3 regions of the Pseudomonas sp. 18173 genome follow, and region 3 is predicted to be linked to each of the others. Evidence: predicted binding sites of a transcription regulator. Region 3 holds the regulator's gene; each other region holds the start of a gene.

Region 1 (7,286 bases), on a different contig from region 3:
GTAACTCGTCCGTTACCAGATGAAAGCCCCGGGGCCTCGCCCGCAAGGTAATCAGAGTCTGTTGCCACATACAGTTCTCCGCACGTTCGGGGCGCATTCTAGCGCGCTCTGGGAAAAAACAAAGGCCCTAATATTCCTTCAATCCTGTAAGCCTTCGACTGCACAAACACACCCGACGCAAACATCGTAAAACCTGTAGGAAAAAACCTTTCAGCGCGCTCTTCAATGACAAATTTCAGACAAAAAAATGCCCGGCAAGCCGGGCAAGTTTTTACACGCGTACTTACAAGTTGTAGCCGCGTTCGTTGTGAAGCGCCAGATCGATGCCGACCGCTTCTTCTTCTTCGTTGATGCGCAGGCCCATGACCGCATCCAGCACCTTGAGGATGATGAATGTGGCGATCGCGGTGTAGATCACCGTGAAGCCCACGCCTTTGCATTGAATCCACACTTGTGCGGCGATGTCGGTCACGGTGCCGAAGCCACCCAGGGACGGTGCGGCGAACACGCCGGTCAGGATCGCGCCGAGGATACCGCCGATACCGTGCACGCCGAAGGCGTCCAGGGAGTCGTCATAGCCGAGCTTGCGCTTCAGGGTGGTGGCACAGAAGAAGCACACCACGCCTGCCGCCAGACCGATGACCAGCGCGCCCATCGGGCCAACGGTACCGGCAGCCGGGGTGATTGCCACCAGGCCGGCAACCACGCCCGAAGCGATACCCAGTGCGCTAGGTTTGCCGTGGGTGATCCATTCGGCAAACATCCAGCCCAGTGCAGCAGCGGCGGTAGCGATTTGCGTCACCAGCATCGCCATACCGGCGGTGCCATTGGCCGCAGCGGCGGAACCGGCGTTGAAACCGAACCAGCCGACCCACAGCATGGCCGCGCCCATCAGGGTGTAACCGAGGTTGTGCGGCGCCATCGGCGTGGTCGGGAAGCCTTTGCGCTTGCCCAGCACCAGGCACGCAACCAGACCGGCCACACCGGCGTTGATGTGCACCACGGTGCCGCCGGCGAAGTCCAGAACGCCCCAGTCCCACAACAGGCCGCCGTTACCGGACCAGACCATGTGCGCAATCGGCGCGTAAACCAGGGTGAACCACACGCCCATGAACACCAGCATTGCGGAGAACTTCATCCGCTCGGCGAAGGCGCCGACGATCAACGCCGGGGTGATGATCGCGAAAGTCATCTGGAAGGTGACGAACACTGCCTCAGGGAACAGCGCCGCAGGCCCGGTCAGGCTGGCTGGCGTGATGCCGGCGAGGAACGCCTTGCCCATGCCGCCGAAGAACGAGTTGAAGTTGACGACGCCCTGCTCCATGCCCGTGGTGTCGAACGCGATGCTGTAGCCATAAATGACCCACAGGACGCTGATCAGACCGGTAATGGCGAAGCACTGCATCATCACGGAAAGAATGTTTTTCGACCGAACCATGCCGCCGTAGAACAGCGCGAGGCCGGGAATTGTCATGAACAGCACCAAGGCTGTAGAGGTCAACATCCAGGCAGTGTCGCCGGAGTTGAGGACCGGGGCCGCCACTTCGTCTGCCGCCAAAGCAAGGCTGGGCATTACGATGGACAACAGGGCTCCTAGCCCTGCGAATTTACGCAGAGTCATATTGTTTTCTCCTGGGGCGTTGGGTTTGTGGCGGCTTAGATTGCGTCGGTATCGGTTTCGCCGGTACGGATGCGAATCGCCTGTTCCAGATTGACCACGAAGATCTTGCCGTCACCGATCTTGCCGGTGTTGGCAGCCTTGGTGATGGCCTCGATTACCCGGTCCAGATCCTTGTCGTCGATGGCGACGTCGATCTTCACCTTGGGCAGGAAATCGACCACGTATTCCGCGCCGCGATACAGCTCGGTGTGACCCTTCTGCCGACCAAAGCCTTTGACTTCAGTGACGGTAATGCCCTGCACGCCGATCTCGGACAGCGACTCGCGTACGTCGTCCAGCTTGAACGGCTTGATGATGGCAGTGACTAGCTTCATGAAAACTCTCTCCCGAATTGGTGGACTTGCCCCAGGAAAACAAACCCGTCTCAAGTCTAAGCGCAGTGCCTGGCTTTGTAACGCGTCGTCGGCCTTACCTGCCCGTCCGACGCCAGCAAACCGCTCCTGACGAAACACTCCCCCGCGCTTCGTTTGGCGCACTGCATTCGTCACAGCGACTGCATCAGTGCATGGGTCATGAGGGTCTAAGCAGAAAGCTTGCCATCTCTGGAAATTTCACTGTTTTCAAGCCTTTGCCCGCTGATGACAGCGACTTCGCAACAACAGCCGACGTGTTACGCACAACAACGGTGCGACGCCGCCCGTCCCCATGCGCGAAAAGCGTGCACCCCTCGCCCGCGGAAATGACTATAGACACTGCGTGATACACTGCCTGCCATTGTTATCAGGACATCCCACATGCTCGCGCCCAAAGACTTCCTCGACGCCCTGACCGGCACCGCCTCCCGCCTCTTCAGCGGCGACACGCCCCTGCCGAAAGCTGAAATCGAAAGCCAGTTCAAAATGTTGCTGCAAAGTGGCTTCAGCAAACTGGATTTGGTGAGTCGCGAAGAATTCGACAGTCAGATGGTCGTGCTGGCGCGCACCCGCGCCCGCCTCGAAAGCCTCGAAGCGAAAGTCGCCGAGCTGGAAGCGAAGCTGAACCCACCAACCGAATAACACCGCAAATGCTCACTGTGGAACCCAATCCACTGTAGGAGCGAGCTTGCTCGCGAAAGTCGTGAAGGTCGTGAAGGTCGTGAAGGTCGTGAAGGTCGTGAAGGTCGTGAAGGTCGTGAAGGTCGTGAACGATAACGCGTAAAGCCGGATGACCAGCGGCGCATTTGGGTTTTTCGCGAGCAAGCTCGCTCCTACAGGTGGCGTTTGCCTAGGTCACTCCGTCCCCGCAACATCCAGTGAAAGTTTGCCCCCTCACCCGCCTCACCAGAATTCCCTCCCCCCGACTACCCTTCAAAAGCCCGCAGGAAGCGGCTCCCGTCATCTCAAGGAACGACCATGTCCCTCTCCATCGTCCACAGCCGCGCCCAGATTGGCGTGGATGCGCCCGCTGTCACCGTTGAAGTCCATCTGGCCAATGGTTTGCCATCACTGACGATGGTCGGCCTGCCCGAAGCGGCGGTGAAGGAAAGCAAGGATCGGGTGCGCAGTGCGATCATCAATTCGGGGCTGCAATTTCCGGCGCGGCGGATCACGTTGAATCTGGCGCCGGCGGATTTGCCCAAGGATGGCGGGCGCTTCGATCTGGCGATTGCCCTGGGGATTCTCTCGGCCAGTGTGCAGGTGCCGACGTTGACGCTCGATGATGCGGAATGCCTTGGGGAGTTGGCGCTGTCAGGTGCCGTGCGGGCGGTTCGCGGGGTATTGCCGGCGGCGCTGGCGGCGCGCAAGGCCGGGCGCTGGTTGATGGTGCCGCGAGCTAACGCTGAAGAGGCGTGCCTGGCCTCGGGACTGAAAGTGATTGCCGTGGATCATCTGCTTGAGGCCGTTGCGCATTTCAACGGGCATACCCCGATTGAGCCTTATGTCTCCAATGGCCTGCTCTATGCCAGCAAACCTTATCCCGACCTGAATGAAGTGCAGGGGCAACTCGCGGCCAAACGTGCGCTGCTGATCGCTGCCGCAGGTGCTCACAACCTGTTGTTCAGTGGGCCGCCGGGAACGGGGAAAACCCTGTTGGCGAGCCGCCTGCCGGGATTGCTGCCGCCGCTGGCCGAAAATGAAGCACTGGAAGTGGCGGCGATTCAGTCGGTCGTCAGTTGTTCGCCGTTGAGCCATTGGCCGCAGCGGCCGTTTCGCCAGCCACATCACTCGGCATCCGGGCCCGCGCTGGTGGGAGGCGGTTCGAAACCGCAGCCCGGCGAAATCACCCTCGCCCACCACGGTGTACTGTTTCTGGACGAACTCCCGGAGTTTGATCGCAAGGTATTGGAGGTGCTACGGGAGCCGCTTGAGTCCGGTCACATCGTAATCTCCCGCGCCAAGGACCGTGTCCGCTTCCCGGCCCGTTTCCAATTAGTAGCCGCGATGAACCCGTGCCCCTGTGGATATCTTGGCGAACCCAGCGGCAAATGCAGTTGTACACCGGACATGGTCCAGCGTTACCGCAACAAACTGTCGGGGCCGTTGCTGGACCGAATCGACCTGCACCTGACCGTCGCTCGTGAAGCCACAGCGTTGAACCCTGCGCTGAAACCCGGTGATGACACCGCTACTGCCGCAGTGCTGGTTGCCGACGCCCGAGAGCGACAACAAAAACGCCAGGGCTGCGCGAACGCTTTCCTTGATCTGCCGGGCCTGCGCGAACACTGCAAGTTATCCACAACCGACGAAGCCTGGCTGGAAACGGCGTGTGAGCGATTGACCTTGTCGCTGCGAGCGGCCCATCGACTGCTCAAAGTCTCCCGCACCCTGGCGGACCTTGAGCAAGTTGATGGCATCACCCGCGACCATCTGGCTGAGGCGCTGCAGTATCGGCCGAGCACAAACTGACCAGAATTACTCCTTGGATAGATCAACTAACGGCGTTTGTCGTACCTCGGTTTCCCGAGCACCCTGAATCTCGCTCACCCGATGCAACGCCTTATCCACAGCCCCCTTATCCGCCAGCAAGCTGTACTTGATCTGAAACCGCTTCTGCTCTTTAACCCCAATAATCGGCACCAAACCAAGTGGCCGCTGATACCGGCGGTTGTAGGAAAAACTTGTTCCCGGTTCCAGCCCCGTGACATAGCCCTGGCCTCGGGTATCGGTGTTTTTCCACAGGGAGAACACGGGCAGTGTCTGAGTGTTGAAGCCGACCGAGACACCCAGGCTGCCGGCCTTGTTATGCAGAACGGTCAATGTATCGCCCTTGGCATCGGCATACGGCACCACGTTGTAAACCGTCTCGTCGTAGTCCTTGGTCGGTGCGCGGTAGGTTTGCCAGTCGGGCAGATCGCCCTTGGCCTTGTCGTTGAACGGCGACACCTGTTTCACCGGCGCGGCGAAACGGGCGCCCTGCTCCAGGAACGGGGTGCTGAAGTTACTGTGATACAGCGCCTGGTATTCCTTCGGATAGTCGCCGTTGTTGGTCAGGGTGTCGTTGAGGGCGAACACTACGCTGCCGGGTTCGGTGACCAGTTCGGTCGCAACGGAGAAGTCGACCTTCTTGAACGCCTGCTCTTTCAGTTCGCCGCGCAGGGTGATCGCGTAAGGCGGTTTTTCATCTATATGCAGGGTGACCTTGCTGGCCGGGATATTGGCGGCGCGGCCATGCAGAGTCAGCAGTTCACCGTTGTCGACGCCCGGGTGGCCGACCCATTCGTAGCCGCAGCGGGTGACCAACTCGTTGAAGCCTTCCAGCCAGCCCAGGCCGCCACGACCGTTGAGCTCAATGAAGGACGGATTGACCACGTCCTTGACCGGCGAATCCCAGCCCATGCGCACATTTCCGACCGACGCCTGCAGCACGTTCATCCCGCGAGTCGGCACCACCGAGAGTTTCATCGTGCCGTTATCGATGTCGACGATGCTGACGCCCTCCTGCCGACCGCCGTGCAAGGTGCGCAGGGTGACGCTGAAGGGTTGGTCGGTTTTCACACCGAGTTGCTGGCTGGTGACCTGCCAGTTTTGCGCGGCTTTGTCGCTGTCGAGCAGGACGTAATCCCAAGCCATGGCGTGGGAGGCGGACAGCGCGCCAAGGACAACGAGGAGTTTGAGCGAGGTCATGGGAAAAGCCTTTCTTGGAGTTGTGCATTTTTTATAGCGCTGGTGAAACGATTCAGCAAGTTTAAAAAGCTTACACGCGAGCCTTCCCAAGCCAATTAAAATTGACCTTATGCAACCTCCGCATGCTTACGTTAGTCTCATAAGGTTTGAACCTCCGGCAGTTTGGCGGTGATATCATGATGATATTAAGGTCGCCCGCTAAAAGCAGGAGCAAATACAGACACATTTGTCTGTCATTTTTGCGCAACGGATCGTATGGAGTTTGAATGCGCGGGGCACTATTACGCAGCGGCAAGAGCGGGTCATTCACGGCCCTCGGCGAAACAGGTCAACCGGTCTACCGGGCAGCCCTGCAATTGCGCGAAGCCATTCGCCGCAAGAACCCCGATTTGGTCGATCATCTGGCCATCCCTCAAAGTGATGAACTCGGCAACCAGATCGATTGGTACAGCGCCCTCGACGGCGATGTGATTCCGTGGAGCAGCGCGACCGAAGAAGAACGCGCCCCTGCCCGCCGCCAGCTTGAAGCTCTGAAGACCGCGCTCGAAGAATTGAGCCAGCGTTTCCTGGGTACTGACTCCGCCGAACAGCAGCAAGGCGACAAAGCCGTGTTCGGCAAGCTACTCAAGCGCGTGATTCATTTCCCGGACGAAAACTTTGTCTACCTGGTGCAAGGCAAACCGGTGCTGACCTTCTGGGGTTTCGAGCATGCCGGAACCGGCAATGGCGATCCCCTGCACTGCCTTTATCAGGTCCCGCCCGCGTTCACGCCGCCACCCGTGGTCGAAGCGCCTGCTGTTGCGCCTGCCGTGCCGGTGGTTGCTCGTCCATGGTGGCGTCGCTGGTGGTGGCTGTTGCTGCTGCCGCTCCTGCTGCTGCTTTTGTGGCTGTTGCTCGGCCTGCGAGGGTGCGTCCCGATTCCGTTGGTGGCGGTGGATTTGCTACCTGAGGGCGTTGTGCCGGTAGAAAAACATCTGGAAGAGCCGCCACTGACCGGCAATGTCACGACGCTCAATGGCGTCCCGGTGACAGGCACCGTTGTAGGCTCCGGCACTGCAACCGGTACCGATACCGCCGTGACCGGCACCCATGACGTGGAGGCGCCGGCAGTCGAAGGCAACGAGGCTGATGCAGCACCCGCCGACTTGACCAAAGACCCAGCCAAAGACCCGGCAGCTGAAAACAAAACCACGCCACCCGAAAACAAAACCGCGCCGCCGGATGTCACATCGCCCGAAGCAGAAAAATCCACCGCCACAAAACCCGGCCCTCCCCTGAGCATCCCGCCAGATGCCGCCGACGGTGCCGCCAGGTTCCTCGACGGTCAGTACAGCGCAGGAGCTGGTATTCAGGATCGCCGAACCGGCAAACCGCTGCGCCTGGAATACCAGCTCAAGGACGGTAAGGGCCAAGTCACCGTACACCAGGCCGACGGTTCGAAATGTAGTGGGCCGGTGAGCGCTACTATGAGGGGTGGCAGCCTGGCCATCGACAGCCAGGGCCAGGCCGTATGCGGCGATGGCAGCACTTATGACATGCCCAAGGTCAACTGCCGCAAAGGG
Region 2 (7,286 bases), on a different contig from region 3:
GGTTGGCTCGTCGACGGTCAGAGGCTTCATCGCCTCCGGGGTGTCCAGCTGGCACAGGGTGTCGGAGATGAACAGCTCGTCCATACCGCTGATGCACACGATGTCGCCTGCTGCAGCTTCTTCAACGTCTACACGGTGCAGACCATGGTGACCCATCAGCTTCAGGATACGACCGGTACGCTTCTTGCCGTCGGCGCTGATGGCAACAACCGGAGTGTTCGGCTTGACGCGACCACGAGCGATACGGCCAACGCCGATAACACCCAGGAAGCTGTTGTAGTCCAGTGCGGAGATCTGCATCTGGAACGGACCTTCACGGTCAACAGCCGGCGCCGGTACGTTGTCGACGATCGACTGGTACAGCGGGGTCATGTCGTCAGCCATTTCGTTGTGGTCCAGACCGGCAATACCGTTCAGGGCCGAGGCGTAGACGACTTTGAAGTCCAGTTGTTCTTCGGTGGCACCCAGGTTGTCGAACAGGTCGAAGATCTGGTCCAGAACCCAGTCCGGACGCGCGCCTGGACGGTCAACCTTGTTGATGCACACGATCGGACGCAGGCCGGCTTCGAAAGCCTTCTTGGTCACGAAACGGGTTTGCGGCATAGGGCCGTCTTGAGCGTCAACCAGCAGCAGAACGGAGTCGACCATCGACATTACGCGTTCAACTTCACCGCCGAAGTCGGCGTGGCCCGGGGTGTCCACGATGTTGATGTGGTAGCCGTTCCAGTTGATGGCGGTGTTTTTCGCCAGAATGGTAATACCGCGCTCTTTTTCCTGGTCGTTGGAGTCCATCACGCGCTCGTCGTTGAGCTCGTTGCGCTCCAGGGTGCCGGATTGACGCAGGAGTTTGTCTACCAGGGTGGTTTTACCATGGTCAACGTGGGCAATGATGGCGATGTTGCGTAGATTTTCGATCACTTGTGTATCTCGATCAGAGGATTCGGTGTGCTGACAAGTCTTGGCAGCGATTAACAGTAGCGTCCGTGAAAGCCGTTACAGCTTGACGGCGGCATCGGGGGGCCGGTGACGCAAGCCACAGGCAAACAGCCCCGGGCACTTAGCTCGGTCGATAAACGCGCACATTGGCATGCCCCTCACTGAGCAAATGGTGGGCATGCAGGCGACTCATCACGCCTTTGTCGCAATACAGCAGGTACTGGCGAGTAGGGTCCAGTTCCTTGAAACGAGCGTTCAGTGCATAAAACGGCATCGTTTGTACCTCGATGCCAGCAAGGTCCAGCGGGTCGTCTTCAGCGGCATCCGGGTGACGGATGTCGATGACGATCTGACCGGCCAGCGCTTCGCTGACTTCTTCAATCTGCAAGTCCTGGCCCAATTCGTCGATCACGCGATCGATCGGCACCAGCTTGGCGTTTTCGAGCGCACGCTCGAGCACCGCCATATCGAATTCTTTCTCTTCGTGCTCGACACGGTAGCGTTTGGCGGCCGTCTTCGGATTGACCGAGATGACGCCGCAGTACTCCGGCATGTGTCGGGCGAAATCGGCGGTGCCGATCTCGTTGGCCGTGTCGATGATGTCCTGCTTGTGGCTGGCGATCAGCGGGCGCAAGACCAGTTTGTCGGTCACGCAATCGATCACGGACAGGTTCGGCAGCGTCTGGCTCGACACCTGGGAGATCGCCTCACCGGTCACCAGCGCTTCGATGTGCAGTCGATCGGCAATCCGGGAGGAAGCGCGCAACATCATACGCTTCAATACTACGCCCATATGACTGTTATCGACTTTGCCGAGAATTTCTCCCAGCACTTCTTCGAAAGGCACACTGACAAATAACACGCGTTGGGAGCTGCCGTACTTCTTCCAGATGAAATGCGCGACTTCCATGACGCCCAGTTCGTGGGCACGTCCGCCCAGGTTGAAGAAGCAGAAGTGCGCCATCAGGCCGCGGCGCATGATCTGGTAGGCCGCAACGGTGGAATCGAAGCCGCCGGACATCAGCACCAGCGTCTGCTCCAGGGCACCCAGCGGATAGCCGCCGATGCCGTTGTGCTGGCTGTGGATCACGAACAACCGTTGGTCGCGAACTTCGATGCGGACTTCGATTTCCGGCTTTTTCAGGTCGATCCCGGCGGCACCGCACTGACGGCGCAACTGGCTGCCGACATATTTCTCGATATCGATCGAGCTGAACGGGTGCTTGCCGGCGCGCTTGCAACGCACCGAGAAGATCTTGCCGGCCAGCGCATCACCGTAGTGCTGCTTGCATTTTTCAACGATGTCGTCGAAATCGCCCAGCGGGTACTCGTCGATTTGCAGGAAGTGCGCGATACCCGGCATGCAGCTCAGGCGCTCGCCCATCTCTTTCAGGGCCTTGGGGTCGCTGACGCGGGTTTCCAGCTCGAGGTTGTCCCACACGCCGTTCACCACCACAGCCGGGTCCAGATCGCGGAGCACGGCACGGATGTTCTTGGCCAACTGGCGGATGAAACGCATCCGTACCGGGCGGCTCTTGATGGTGATCTCTGGAAAGACTTTTACGATTAATTTCATGGAAACAGCGCGCGCGAGGCCTGCCGAAAAAGGGGGGCGCGGATTATAGCGGAAATTGCTCAAGGTTTAACCAATTAATGTGCAGAAGGTTTCGAGCGCACCAAAACAGGTCACTTCGCAATTTCGACGCCACATTGTAGGGCGGGATTTTCCGCTTTAAGGTGCTTTTGCGTCTTATAAGCGTGAATTTGGAGCAAAAAACCCATGCTGGGGCACTGGCATGCAATTTGCTCCCTTGTGAGGCAGGTTGCCTTGGCAGAGTATTCGCGCCGGCATCACAAACATTAAGGGCATCCACTACCCGCCCTAATCCACCCCGGAGGACAGTATGTCGAAGTCGGTTCAACTCATCAAAGATCATGACGTCAAGTGGATTGATCTGCGCTTCACGGACACCAAAGGCACTCAGCACCACGTGACCATGCCGGCTCGCGACGGGCTGGATGAAGACTTCTTCGAAGTCGGCAAGATGTTCGACGGCTCCTCCATCGCTGGCTGGAAAGGCATCGAAGCTTCCGACATGATCCTCATGCCGGACGACAGCACTGCCGTACTGGACCCGTTCACCGAAGAGCCGACCCTGATCCTGACCTGCGACATCGTCGATCCTTCGAGCATGCAAGGCTACGATCGCGACCCACGTGCTATCGCCAAGCGCGCTGAAGAGCATCTGAAAGCCTCCGGCATTGGCGACACCGTATTCTGCGGCCCGGAGCCAGAGTTCTTCATCTTCGACCAGGTGAAGTTCAAGTCCGACATCTCCGGTTCGATGTTCAAGATCTACTCCGAACAAGGTTCGTGGATGTCCGACCAGGACGTGGAAGGCGGCAACAAGGGCCACCGTCCAGGCGTCAAAGGCGGCTACTTCCCGGTTCCACCGTTCGACCACGACCACGAAATCCGTACCTCCATGTGCAACGCACTGGAAGAAATGGGCCTGACCGTCGAAGTTCACCACCACGAAGTGGCAACTGCCGGCCAGAACGAAATCGGCGTCAAGTTCAACACCCTGGTGAAGAAAGCCGACGAAACCCAAACCCTGAAGTACGTCGTGCACAACGTTGCCGATGCCTACGGCCGTACCGCTACCTTCATGCCTAAGCCGCTGTACGGTGACAACGGTTCGGGTATGCACGTACACATGTCGATCTGGAAGGATGGCAAGAACACCTTCGCAGGCGAAGGCTATGCCGGCCTGTCCGACACTGCCCTGTACTTCATCGGCGGCATCATCAAGCACGGTAAGGCCCTGAACGGCTTCACCAACCCGGCGACCAACTCCTACAAGCGTCTGGTTCCAGGCTTCGAAGCTCCAGTGATGCTGGCCTACTCGGCTCGCAACCGTTCCGCTTCGATCCGTATTCCTTACGTGTCGAGCCCTAAAGCCCGCCGTATCGAAGCACGCTTCCCGGATCCGGCTGCCAACCCGTACCTGTGCTTCGCCGCACTGATGATGGCTGGCCTGGACGGTATCCAGAACAAGATCCACCCTGGCGACGCCGCTGACAAAAACCTGTACGACCTGCCGCCTGAAGAGGCCAAAGAGATCCCACAAGTTTGCGGCAGCCTGAAAGAAGCCCTGGAAGAGCTGGACAAAGGTCGTGCGTTCCTGACCAAAGGCGGCGTTTTCAGCGACGATTTCATCGACGCTTACATCGCCCTGAAAAGCGAAGAAGAAATCAAGGTACGTACCTTCGTACACCCACTGGAATACGAGCTGTACTACAGCTGCTGATCCGGTAGCGCCTGCGCAAGCGGCGTGACAAAAAGAGGCCTCCTTCGGGAGGCCTTTTTTGTGGGCAACTTCTCACGCAAGGAGTCCATGTTTCCCCGGGCATTCACGGCAACGTCCGGCTTAAAAAAATATGAGCCACCCGTAGCCTGTACCGTCTTGAAATCAAAGGACGGAAACATGAAGCGATCCATGCTCCCCCCGCTGCTTGCCACCCTCATCACTGTTGCGCTACAGGGCTGTAGTAACTCAACGCCCACAGCAGCGATTGAGCGCAAAGTCCTGTTGCAAAGCAGCACATCCTGGGACAGCACGCCTTACACCCATTACCCTTACGCCGAACCAGAACTGTCAGTGCTCAAACTGAAAATTCCGGCCAATACACAACTTCCATGGCATACCCATGCCATGCCAAATGCGGCGTATATCCTCAGCGGCGAGCTGACGATAGAGAGCAAGGACAGTGGCCAGATCCGCCGCGTCAGGCAAGGCGAAGCAGTGGCCGAGATGGTCAATATCACCCACCGCGGAGTCACCGGTGATGAACCGGTAGAACTTGTTGTGTTCTATGCTGGCAGCGAGGGTATTCCATTGGCGGAGTAGTCTTTGCTTCACACAGGGAGTCTGAATGCGGCCACTTTTATTTCTTCTACTGCTGTCCTTCATGTTTCCTGTGATGGCCCAAATCTACAAATACACCGATGCCGCCGGCAATACCGCCTACAGCAATCAACCGCCCAATGGCATTGACGCCCGGGCGGTTGATTTGCCACCGATCAACAGCATCGAGCGTCAACCGCCCATCGATCCGGCGCAACCTCTGTCAGGCGATGACACCGAGCCGGCCCACCGCGCCTACGAAAAACTGGAACTCACCGGCCTGCCCACCACAGAAGCGTTACGCGCCAACAATGGCACCTTCACGATCAACGTAATGATCAAACCGCGCCTGCAAGGCTCCCATCTGTTGCGCCTGCTGCTGGACGGTCAGCCCTACGGCCAGCCAGGCAATGTGCCGATCCTGCAACTGGTGAACATCGATCGCGGCGAACACCGCCTCGCCGTGCAAGTGATCGATGGCGAAAAAATAGTGCAGCAAAGCCCAACCACGACCTTCACCGTGCAACGGGCACACTCGCCTTGAAAACCTGGTTGCTGATCGCCTGCTTCATCGCGCTGCCCGCGTCGGCGGAGGTCTTCACTTACGTTGACCCCCAAGGCAACCGGGTTTTCACTGACCACCCCAAACCCGGTAACACCAGGCCTGTACCGCTGACAAAGAGCAATCGAATAGCGGCCAACCCCGCCCCTGCAACGCCGTTGATTGCCCAGGGCAGCCCTGAAGTACAAGTGCCGTTCCACTATGACGTGCTGCGCATCCTGGTCCCGGAACCCGACGCAACCATCCGCAACAACACCGGCGAACTCATCGTCAGCGTCACCAACGAGCCCGGCCTGCAACCCGGTCATCGCTACCGGTTGCTGCTCGATGGCGAGCCTACCGCCGAACCCGGCTTGAGCCCGGTATTCCCGTTGAGCAATATCGATCGCGGCAGCCATACCCTGTCCGTGGAAATTCTCGATGAGCAGGGACGCATCGTCGAACGCACCGCCAGCCAACCCTTCCACGTGCAGCGCACATCTATCGCCCAGAAGCGCAAGATCAAGCCCTGCACCCTCGATGACTACGGTGAGCGGCCGGAATGCCCCCTCAGCGACAAGCCCGCTGAAGAAAAAAATCCGTTCCTGCGACTTTTCTAACCTCGTTCAGGTTTGCGCACTATATTGGTGCAAACATATGCACCGTACTCACATTCCAACCCATTTTGGTTCGAAACTACCCGCGAAAGCTGGCAAAGCGCCACGCAAACGAGCGTCAAACGCCTGTTTCAGGCGCCGAACGCTTCTTTTCGGAGCCTTGGTTTGGTTTTTGCATTTTGCCCGTATCAGCGCTGTTTTCTTGCGCATGCTCTGCCCTAAAAGAGGTCCCGATGACCATTAGCGACGCACTCCACCGTTTGCTACTCGATAACCTCACCACCGCCACCATCCTGCTCGACGCCGAACTGCGCCTCGAGTACATGAACCCGGCGGCGGAGATGCTGCTGGCTATCAGCGGCCAGCGCAGCCATGGGCAGTTCATTAGTGAGTTGTTTACCGAATCGGCCGAAGCGCTGAATTCGTTGCGCCAGGCTGTCGAACAAGCGCACCCGTTCACCAAGCGCGAAGCCATGCTCACCGCCCTCACCGGCCAGACCCTGACCGTTGACTACGCCGTAACGCCGATCCTGAGCAATGGCGACACGATGCTGCTGCTCGAGGTCCACCCTCGAGACCGCTTGCTGCGGATCACCAAGGAAGAAGCGCAGCTGTCCAAGCAGGAAACCAGCAAGATGCTGGTGCGTGGCCTGGCCCATGAAATCAAGAACCCCTTGGGCGGGATCCGCGGCGCGGCGCAATTGCTGGCCCGCGAACTGCCGGAAGAAAGCCTGCGCGACTACACCAACGTCATCATCGAAGAAGCCGACCGCCTGCGTAATCTGGTGGATCGCATGCTCGGCTCCAACAAGCTGCCGTCACTGGCCCTGTGCAATGTCCACGAAGTGCTGGAGCGTGTCTGCCAACTGGTGGAGGCTGAAAGCCAGGGTTGCATCACTTTGGTGCGCGACTACGACCCAAGCATCCCCGACGTGTTGATCGACCGTGAACAGATGATTCAGGCCGTGCTGAACATCGTGCGCAACGCGATGCAGGCCATCAGCAGCCAGAACGAACTGCGCCTGGGTCGCATCAGCCTGCGCACCCGGACCATGCGTCAGTTCACCATCGGCCACGTGCGCCATCGCCTGGTGACCAAGATCGAGATCATCGACAACGGTCCGGGCATCCCTGCGGAGCTTCAGGAAACCATTTTCTTCCCCATGGTCAGCGGTCGTCCGGACGGTACCGGGCTGGGCCTGGCCATTACCCAGAACATCATCAGCCAGCACCAGGGCCTGATCGAATGTGACAGCCACCCCGGCCACACCACCTTCTCGATCT
Region 3 (7,286 bases):
TCAAGGATGCCCTGATGGAAATGACCCGCAAGGGCCTGGGCATGACCGTCATCCTGGAATCCGACGGCAGACTGGCGGGAATCTTCACCGACGGTGATTTGCGCCGCACACTGGACCGCAGCATCGATATCCACAACGCTATCATCGACCAGGTCATGACGGCCCATGGCAAGACCGCACGCGCCGAAATGCTCGCCGCCGAAGCCCTGAAAATCATGGAAGACCATAAAATCAACGCACTGGTGGTGGTCGACAGCCAGGACCGCCCGGTCGGCGCCTTGAACATGCACGATTTGCTGCGCGCAGGAGTAATGTAATGAGTGCGGACCTGTTGCAACGTGGCAAACAGATCAAACTGGCGGTGTTCGATGTCGATGGCGTGCTGACCGACGGACGCCTGTACTTCCTCGAAGACGGCAGCGAATTCAAGACGTTCAACACACTCGACGGCCAGGGCATCAAGATGCTGATGGCCGCCGGCGTGCAAACCGCCATCATCAGTGGTCGCAAGACCCCGGTGGTCGAGCGGCGAGCGAAGAACCTCGGCATCCCGCATCTTTATCAGGGACGCGAAGACAAACTGGTGGTGCTCGACGAGCTGCTGGCCCAGCTGGACCTGAGCTATGAGCAAGTGGCCTACCTCGGCGACGACCTGCCGGACCTGCCGGTGATTCGCCGCGTCGGCCTCGGCATGGCGGTGGCCAATGCCGCCAGCTTCGTGCGTGAACACGCTCACGGCATCACCCTCGCCCGTGGCGGCGAAGGTGCCGCTCGCGAATTCTGCGAATTGATCCTGCGCGCCCAGGACCGCCTCGATGCGGCCAATGCGGCGTACCTGTGAGCCCATTATGCTGAGCAAAAAGTTTCGCAACACCCTACTGTACAGTTGCGTCGCGGCGATATTCGCTGCGGCTGGCTACTGGAACATCAGCCCGGAACGCTTCCTCGACAAGCCGGTAACGCCGATCGATGAAAGCATGATCGACTATTACGCCATCAACGCCCACAGCGTGCAGTACCTGCCGGACGGCAAGCTGCAATATGATCTGGTGTCCGACAAGGTCGAGCACCTGAAGGCGACCGAGGTGACTTTGCTGACCAACCCCGACCTGAACGTGTTCCGCGGCACTGAATTCCCGTGGCACGTCCAGAGCCTGCAGGGCGAGGTCAACCCTGACGGCACACAGGTAGAACTGATCGATGACGTGCGCATCACGCGCTTCGACGAGAAAAACCGTAAAACCCTGATCACCAGCACCCGCATGACCGTGTTCCCGCAGCAGCAATATGCGCAGACCGAGCAAGACGTTAGAATCGACGGCGCTGGCGGTGTATCGACTGGCAAGGGAATGAAAGCGTATTTGAAAGAAAGCAGGATACACCTGCTATCGAACGTAAGAGGACAGTATGAGGCTCGTTAAAACCCTCCCGATTTTGCTCAGTCTGGGCGCAGCACTGGGAAGCGTGAGCGCCTGGGCTCTGCCGAACGATAGTGAACAACCCATTCGCGTCCAGGCGGACGACGCCCAGCTGGACGACAAGCAAGGCGTTGCCACGTACAAGGGCGATGTGATCATCACCCAGGGCTCGATGATTGTTAAAGGCAATACCGTCACGCTCACCCGCACTCCGGCTGGCGACATCGATGTCGTGACTTCGGTGGGCAACCTGGCGTATTTCGAGCAGAAGCAGAAAGTCGACTCGCCGAAACCGATCCAGGGCTACGGCAAGACCATTCAGTACCATGCCCAGCAAAACCGCATCGTGCTGATCGACCAGGCCAAGGTCATCAGTGATGACGGCAGCACCACCGAAGGCGAGAAAATCGTCTACGACACGGTAAAACAGGTTGCTACGGCCGGCCGTGCGACCGGTGCCTCCGTGACCGCACCACGTCCGCGTATCGACATGGTGATCCAGCCGAAGAAGAAAACCGACGAGAAAAAGGCCCAGTAATGGCAACTCTGAAAGCTCAGCATCTGGCCAAGAGCTACAAGAGCCGCCAGGTCGTGCGTGATGTCAGCCTGTCCATCGACAGCGGCCAGATCGTCGGCCTGCTTGGCCCGAACGGTGCCGGCAAGACCACTTGCTTCTACATGATCGTCGGCCTGGTGCAAGCCGACCAGGGCCGCGTCCTGATCGACGACCTGGACGTCAGCCACCAGCCGATGCACGGCCGCGCAAAGGCCGGCATCGGCTACTTGCCGCAGGAAGCATCGATCTTCCGCAAACTGTCGGTGGCCGACAACATCATGGCCATCCTCGAGACCCGCAAGGAACTCGACAAGGCCGGCCGTCGCAAGGAGCTGGAAAGCCTGCTGCAGGAATTCCACATCAGCCACATCCGCGACAACCTCGGCATGAGCCTGTCCGGCGGCGAGCGCCGGCGTGTGGAAATCGCCCGGGCCCTGGCCACCAACCCGAAATTCATCCTCCTCGACGAACCCTTCGCCGGCGTGGACCCGATTTCGGTCGGGGACATCAAGCAGATCATTCACCACCTCAAGGCCAAGGGCATTGGCGTGCTGATCACGGACCACAACGTTCGTGAAACCCTGGATATCTGTGAAACCGCCTATATCGTCAACGACGGCCAACTGATCGCCGAAGGTGACGCAGAGACCATCCTGGCCAACAACCTGGTCAAGGAAGTGTATCTGGGCCATGAGTTCCGCCTGTAAAGGCAGCGGCATCTGGCAGGTCGCCCGAGCGCTTGTCCCGATAAAAAATCAACACTTTTTTATTGTTACAGCGCTCTAGGCAAACGCTGCAGTTTCGGGCATATAATTTGCTTATGTTTGGCGCCCCGGCGCCCTGTAGTGGATGGCGCATGTGCGCCGGCGAATAAGGTGTTAAGCCCCAGCCATGAAACCATCGCTAGTCTTGAGAATGGGCCAGCAGCTGACGATGACACCGCAGCTGCAACAGGCCATCCGCCTGCTCCAATTGTCGACCCTGGACCTGCAACAGGAAATCCAGGAGGCCCTGGAGTCCAATCCGATGCTCGAACGCCAGGAAGAAGGCGACGACTTCGACAATTCCGACCCCCTGGCCGACAACGCCGAACAAAAGCCCAACACCGACATCCAGGAACCCTCCTACCAGGAAAGCGCGCCGACGGTGGATAACCTCGATGAGGGCGACTGGAACGAGCGCATTCCCAACGAACTCCCCGTCGACACCGCATGGGAAGACGTTTACCAGACCAGCGCCAGCAGCCTGCCCAGCAACGATGACGACGAGTGGGACTTCACCACCCGCACCTCGGCCGGCGAAAGCCTGCAAAGTCATTTGCTGTGGCAACTGAACCTGGCTCCGATGTCCGATACCGATCGCCTGATCGCCGTGACCCTGATCGACTGCATCAACAATCAGGGCTATCTGGACGAAACCCTCGAGGAGATCCTCGAAGCCTTCGATCCGGAACTGGACATCGAACTGGACGAAATCGAAGCCGTCCTGCACCGCATCCAGCAATTCGAGCCCGCCGGCATCGGCGCCCGCAACCTGGGCGAATGCCTGCTGCTGCAATTGCGCCAGCTGCCGGCCAAGACCCCCTGGCTGGCCGAGGCCAAGCGCCTGGTCACCGACTACATCGACTTGCTCGGCAGTCGCGACTACAGCCAGTTGATGCGCCGCATGAAGCTCAAGGAAGACGAGCTGCGCCAGGTCATCGAACTGGTCCAGAGCCTCAATCCGCGTCCGGGCTCGCAGATCGAGTCCACCGAAGCCGAATACGTCGTGCCTGACGTCATCGTGCGCAAGGACAACGAGCGCTGGCTGGTGGAGCTGAATCAGGAGTCGGTGCCACGGCTGCGGGTCAACGCCCAGTACGCCGGGTTCGTGCGCCGCGCCGACACCAGTGCCGACAACACCTTCATGCGCAATCAGTTGCAGGAGGCCCGCTGGTTCATCAAGAGCCTGCAAAGCCGTAACGAGACCCTGATGAAGGTTGCCACCCAGATCGTCGAGCATCAGCGCGGGTTCCTCGAATATGGCGACGAAGCCATGAAGCCGCTGGTCCTGCATGACATCGCCGAAGCGGTCGGCATGCATGAGTCGACGATTTCACGGGTGACCACCCAGAAGTTCATGCACACCCCCCGGGGCATTTATGAACTGAAATACTTTTTCTCAAGTCACGTAAGCACCTCCGAAGGCGGCGAATGCTCGTCCACGGCGATCCGGGCGATTATCAAAAAACTGGTTGCCGCGGAAAATCAGAAAAAGCCGTTGAGTGACAGCAAGATCGCTGGTTTACTGGAGGCACAAGGCATTCAGGTGGCCCGCCGCACCGTCGCCAAGTACCGCGAATCCCTCGGGATCGCGCCTTCGAGCGAACGCAAGCGGTTGATGTAGGGCCACGCCACAGCGTTCCAGTGGTAGATCATCTGGTCTACCGCTTTATGCACTGGCAACGAAGGAGAAGCTGTATGCAAGTCAACATCAGTGGACACCAACTGGAAGTGACCGAACCTCTTCGCTCCTACATCGGCGAAAAACTCGAACGATTGGAGCGTCATTTCGACAAGATCACTAACGTGCAGGTCACGATGACCGTCGAAAAACTGAAGCAGAAAATCGAAGCCACGCTGCATATTCCCGGGAATGAAGTGGTCGCAAACGCGGAACATACCGATATGTACGCCGCGATCGATGCACTCACCGACAAGCTGGATAAACAACTCAAAAAGCATAAGGAAAAGACCCAGAGCCTCCTTCAGGGCGCAACCGGTCGTTAACACTCCCAACCCATGATCCGACTTGAAAGTATCCTGACCCCCGGCCGTTCCCTGGTGAACGTGCCGGGTGGCAGTAAAAAGAAAGCCCTCGAACAAATTGCCAATCTGATCGCCCGCGAAGTGCCGGCTCTGGAGATGCAAGATGTCTTCGAGGCGCTGATTGCCCGTGAAAAACTCGGTTCCACAGGTTTTGGCAACGGCATCGCTATTCCACACTGCCGTCTCAGGGGCTGTGTTTCGCCCATCAGCGCCTTGATGCACCTGGACGCCCCGATCGATTTCGACGCCATCGACGGCGCGCCGGTTGACCTGCTGTTCGTGCTGCTGGTCCCGGAAGCCGCCACCGATGCGCACCTTGAGCTGCTGCGCCAGATCGCCAGCATGCTCGACCGCAAGGACGTGCGCGACAAACTGCGCAGCGCCCCAAGCAATGAAGCCCTGTATCAGGTTGTCCTGGACGAGCAAAACGGTCAGTAATCATGCGCTTGATCATCGTCAGTGGCCGTTCCGGCTCAGGTAAAAGTACCGCCCTCAACGTCCTTGAGGACAACGGGTACTACTGCATCGACAATCTGCCTGCCGGCCTGCTGCCGGAACTGGCCGAACGAGCGCTGATTCATACCGAACTGTTGCAGCCGCTGGTCGCCGTCTCCATTGACGCCCGCAACCTGCCCAGCCACCTGTCACGCTTCCCCGACCTGCTCGAAGAAGTCCGCAACCGCCATATCCAGTGCGATGTCCTGTACCTGGACGCCGACGAAGAAACCCTGCTCAAGCGCTTCTCGGAAACCCGCCGGCGCCACCCCCTGAGCAACGCCAATCGCTCGCTGGCCGAAGCCATCAACGTCGAGAGCGTGCTGCTCGGGCCGATTGCCGACCTCTCCGATCTCAAGATCAACACCACCAACCTGAACCTGTATCAACTGCGCGATGCCATCAAGCTGCGCCTGTTGAATCAGCCGGAACCCGGCACTGCGTTCCTGGTGGAATCCTTCGGGTTCAAACGCGGCATGCCGGTGGACGCCGACCTGGTGTTCGATGTGCGTTGCCTGCCCAACCCTTACTGGAAACCGGAATTGCGCGAGCAGTCAGGGCTTGATCAACCGGTTGCCGAATATCTGGCGGCACAGCCGGATGTCGAAGAGATGTTCCAGGACATTTCCACATACCTGCTAAAGTGGCTGCCTCGTTTTGCCGCCAGCAACCGCGCCTACGTCACCATTGCCATTGGCTGCACTGGCGGACATCACCGCTCCGTCTACCTGACCGAGCGTCTGGGGCAGACGCTGCAAAAATCCCTGAAGAACGTCCAGGTTCGCCACCGCGACCTCAGCTAAAGGATTCACATCGCGATGCCTGCTCTGGAAATCGAAATCATCAATAAACTGGGTTTGCATGCCCGGGCGTCGGCAAAATTCGTTGGTGTTGCCGGCCAATTCAAGGATTGCACGATCCGCGTGGGTCGCACCCCGGAATCCACCGTCGATGGAAAAAGCATCATGGCCATGATGATGCTCGCTGCCGGCAAGGGCACGAAAATCCATCTGAGCACGGAAGGCGAGCAGGAACAGGAAGCGATGGATGCGCTGGTAGCCCTGATCAACAATTACTTCGACGAAGGCGAGTAAACGCCGCGGCTTTGTGGTGAGGGGGCGCCGTATCCATCACCATCATCAAGCAAATCGGCGTTCTTGTTTCTTTGTTTCTCCAGACTCCGTGAAGAACCATAAAAAAGGCGCGCCACCCATTGGGTGGCGCGCCTTTTTTGTCACGGGAGATTAACTGCCCGCTACGGTCATCCGCTCGATCAGCACCGAACCGGTGCGGATGTTGCTGCGAAGTTCGAGATCATTACCGACCGCGACGATCTGCTTGAACATGTCGCGCATGTTGCCGGCGATGGTCACTTCCTGGACCGCGAACTGGATTTCGCCGTTCTCGACCCAGTATCCCGCCGCACCCCGGGAGTAATCGCCCGTGACCATGTTCAGCCCCTGGCCCATCAACTCGGTGACCAACAAGCCGCGCCCCATGCGCCGCAGCAAGGCCGCCTGGTCTTCATCACCATGGGTGACGAACAGATTGTGCACGCCGCCGGCGTTGGCCGTGCTCGGCATGCCCAGCTTGCGACCGGAGTAGGTACCGAGGATGTATGACACCAGCTCGCCTTTTTCGACGAATGGTTTGGCGTAGGTTGCCAAGCCGTCACCGTCGAACGCTGCGCTGCCCATGGCACGCATCAGGTGCGGACGCTCGTCGATGGTCAGCCACTCCGGAAACAGTTTCTGGCCGAGAGTACCCTCAAGGAACGAAGACTTGCGATACAGGCTGCCACCGGAAATCGCCGACAGGAAACTGCCGAACAGCCCCCCGGCCAACTCTGCGGAAAACAACACCGGCACCTCGCAAGTCGGCACCGGACGCGCGCCCAGACGGCTCGCCGCCCGTTGCGCAGCGCGCTGGCCGATGCTGACCGGGTCGGCGAGCAGATTGCCCTGGCGGTTCACGTCATACCAGTAATCGCGCTGCATCTGGCCGTCCGCT

Evidence for each region. The regulator sigma-54, encoded in region 3, starts transcription at its own class of promoters, with help from an activator protein. The targets are predictions, from matches to a motif close to ANTGGCATNNANNTTGCTNT.
Region 1: glnK (P-II family nitrogen regulator) is a predicted target of sigma-54. The motif match lies at 2,203-2,222, and genes of this name have one in related genera.
Region 2: glnA (type I glutamate--ammonia ligase) is a predicted target of sigma-54. The motif match lies at 2,727-2,746, and genes of this name have one in related genera.

Annotation. Positions count from the first base shown of each region.
Region 1 is NZ_JBKFTN010000018.1:71,693-78,978, forward strand. It holds gene ACLD1X_RS20140 (secondary thiamine-phosphate synthase enzyme YjbQ) at 1-70, opposite strand, end outside; gene ACLD1X_RS20145 (ammonium transporter) at 284-1,621, opposite strand; gene glnK (P-II family nitrogen regulator) at 1,657-1,995, opposite strand; gene ACLD1X_RS20155 (accessory factor UbiK family protein) at 2,416-2,676, shown strand; gene ACLD1X_RS20160 (YifB family Mg chelatase-like AAA ATPase) at 3,013-4,506, shown strand; gene ACLD1X_RS20165 (aldose 1-epimerase family protein) at 4,513-5,724, opposite strand; gene ACLD1X_RS20170 (SrfA family protein) at 5,991-7,286, shown strand, end outside.
Region 2 is NZ_JBKFTN010000015.1:25,431-32,716, forward strand. It holds gene typA (translational GTPase TypA) at 1-918, opposite strand, end outside; gene thiI (tRNA uracil 4-sulfurtransferase ThiI) at 1,058-2,512, opposite strand; gene glnA (type I glutamate--ammonia ligase) at 2,841-4,247, shown strand; gene ACLD1X_RS17460 (cupin domain-containing protein) at 4,425-4,847, shown strand; gene ACLD1X_RS17465 (DUF4124 domain-containing protein) at 4,873-5,388, shown strand; gene ACLD1X_RS17470 (DUF4124 domain-containing protein) at 5,385-6,005, shown strand; gene glnL (nitrogen regulation protein NR(II)) at 6,236-7,286, shown strand, end outside.
Region 3 is NZ_JBKFTN010000009.1:29,043-36,328, forward strand. It holds gene ACLD1X_RS12315 (KpsF/GutQ family sugar-phosphate isomerase) at 1-317, shown strand, start outside; gene ACLD1X_RS12320 (KdsC family phosphatase) at 317-841, shown strand; gene lptC (LPS export ABC transporter periplasmic protein LptC) at 849-1,421, shown strand; gene lptA (lipopolysaccharide transport periplasmic protein LptA) at 1,408-1,956, shown strand; gene lptB (LPS export ABC transporter ATP-binding protein) at 1,956-2,681, shown strand; gene ACLD1X_RS12340 (RNA polymerase factor sigma-54) at 2,866-4,359, shown strand; gene hpf (ribosome hibernation-promoting factor, HPF/YfiA family) at 4,434-4,742, shown strand; gene ptsN (PTS IIA-like nitrogen regulatory protein PtsN) at 4,755-5,219, shown strand; gene rapZ (RNase adapter RapZ) at 5,222-6,079, shown strand; gene ACLD1X_RS12360 (HPr family phosphocarrier protein) at 6,095-6,370, shown strand; gene pmbA (metalloprotease PmbA) at 6,521-7,286, opposite strand, start outside.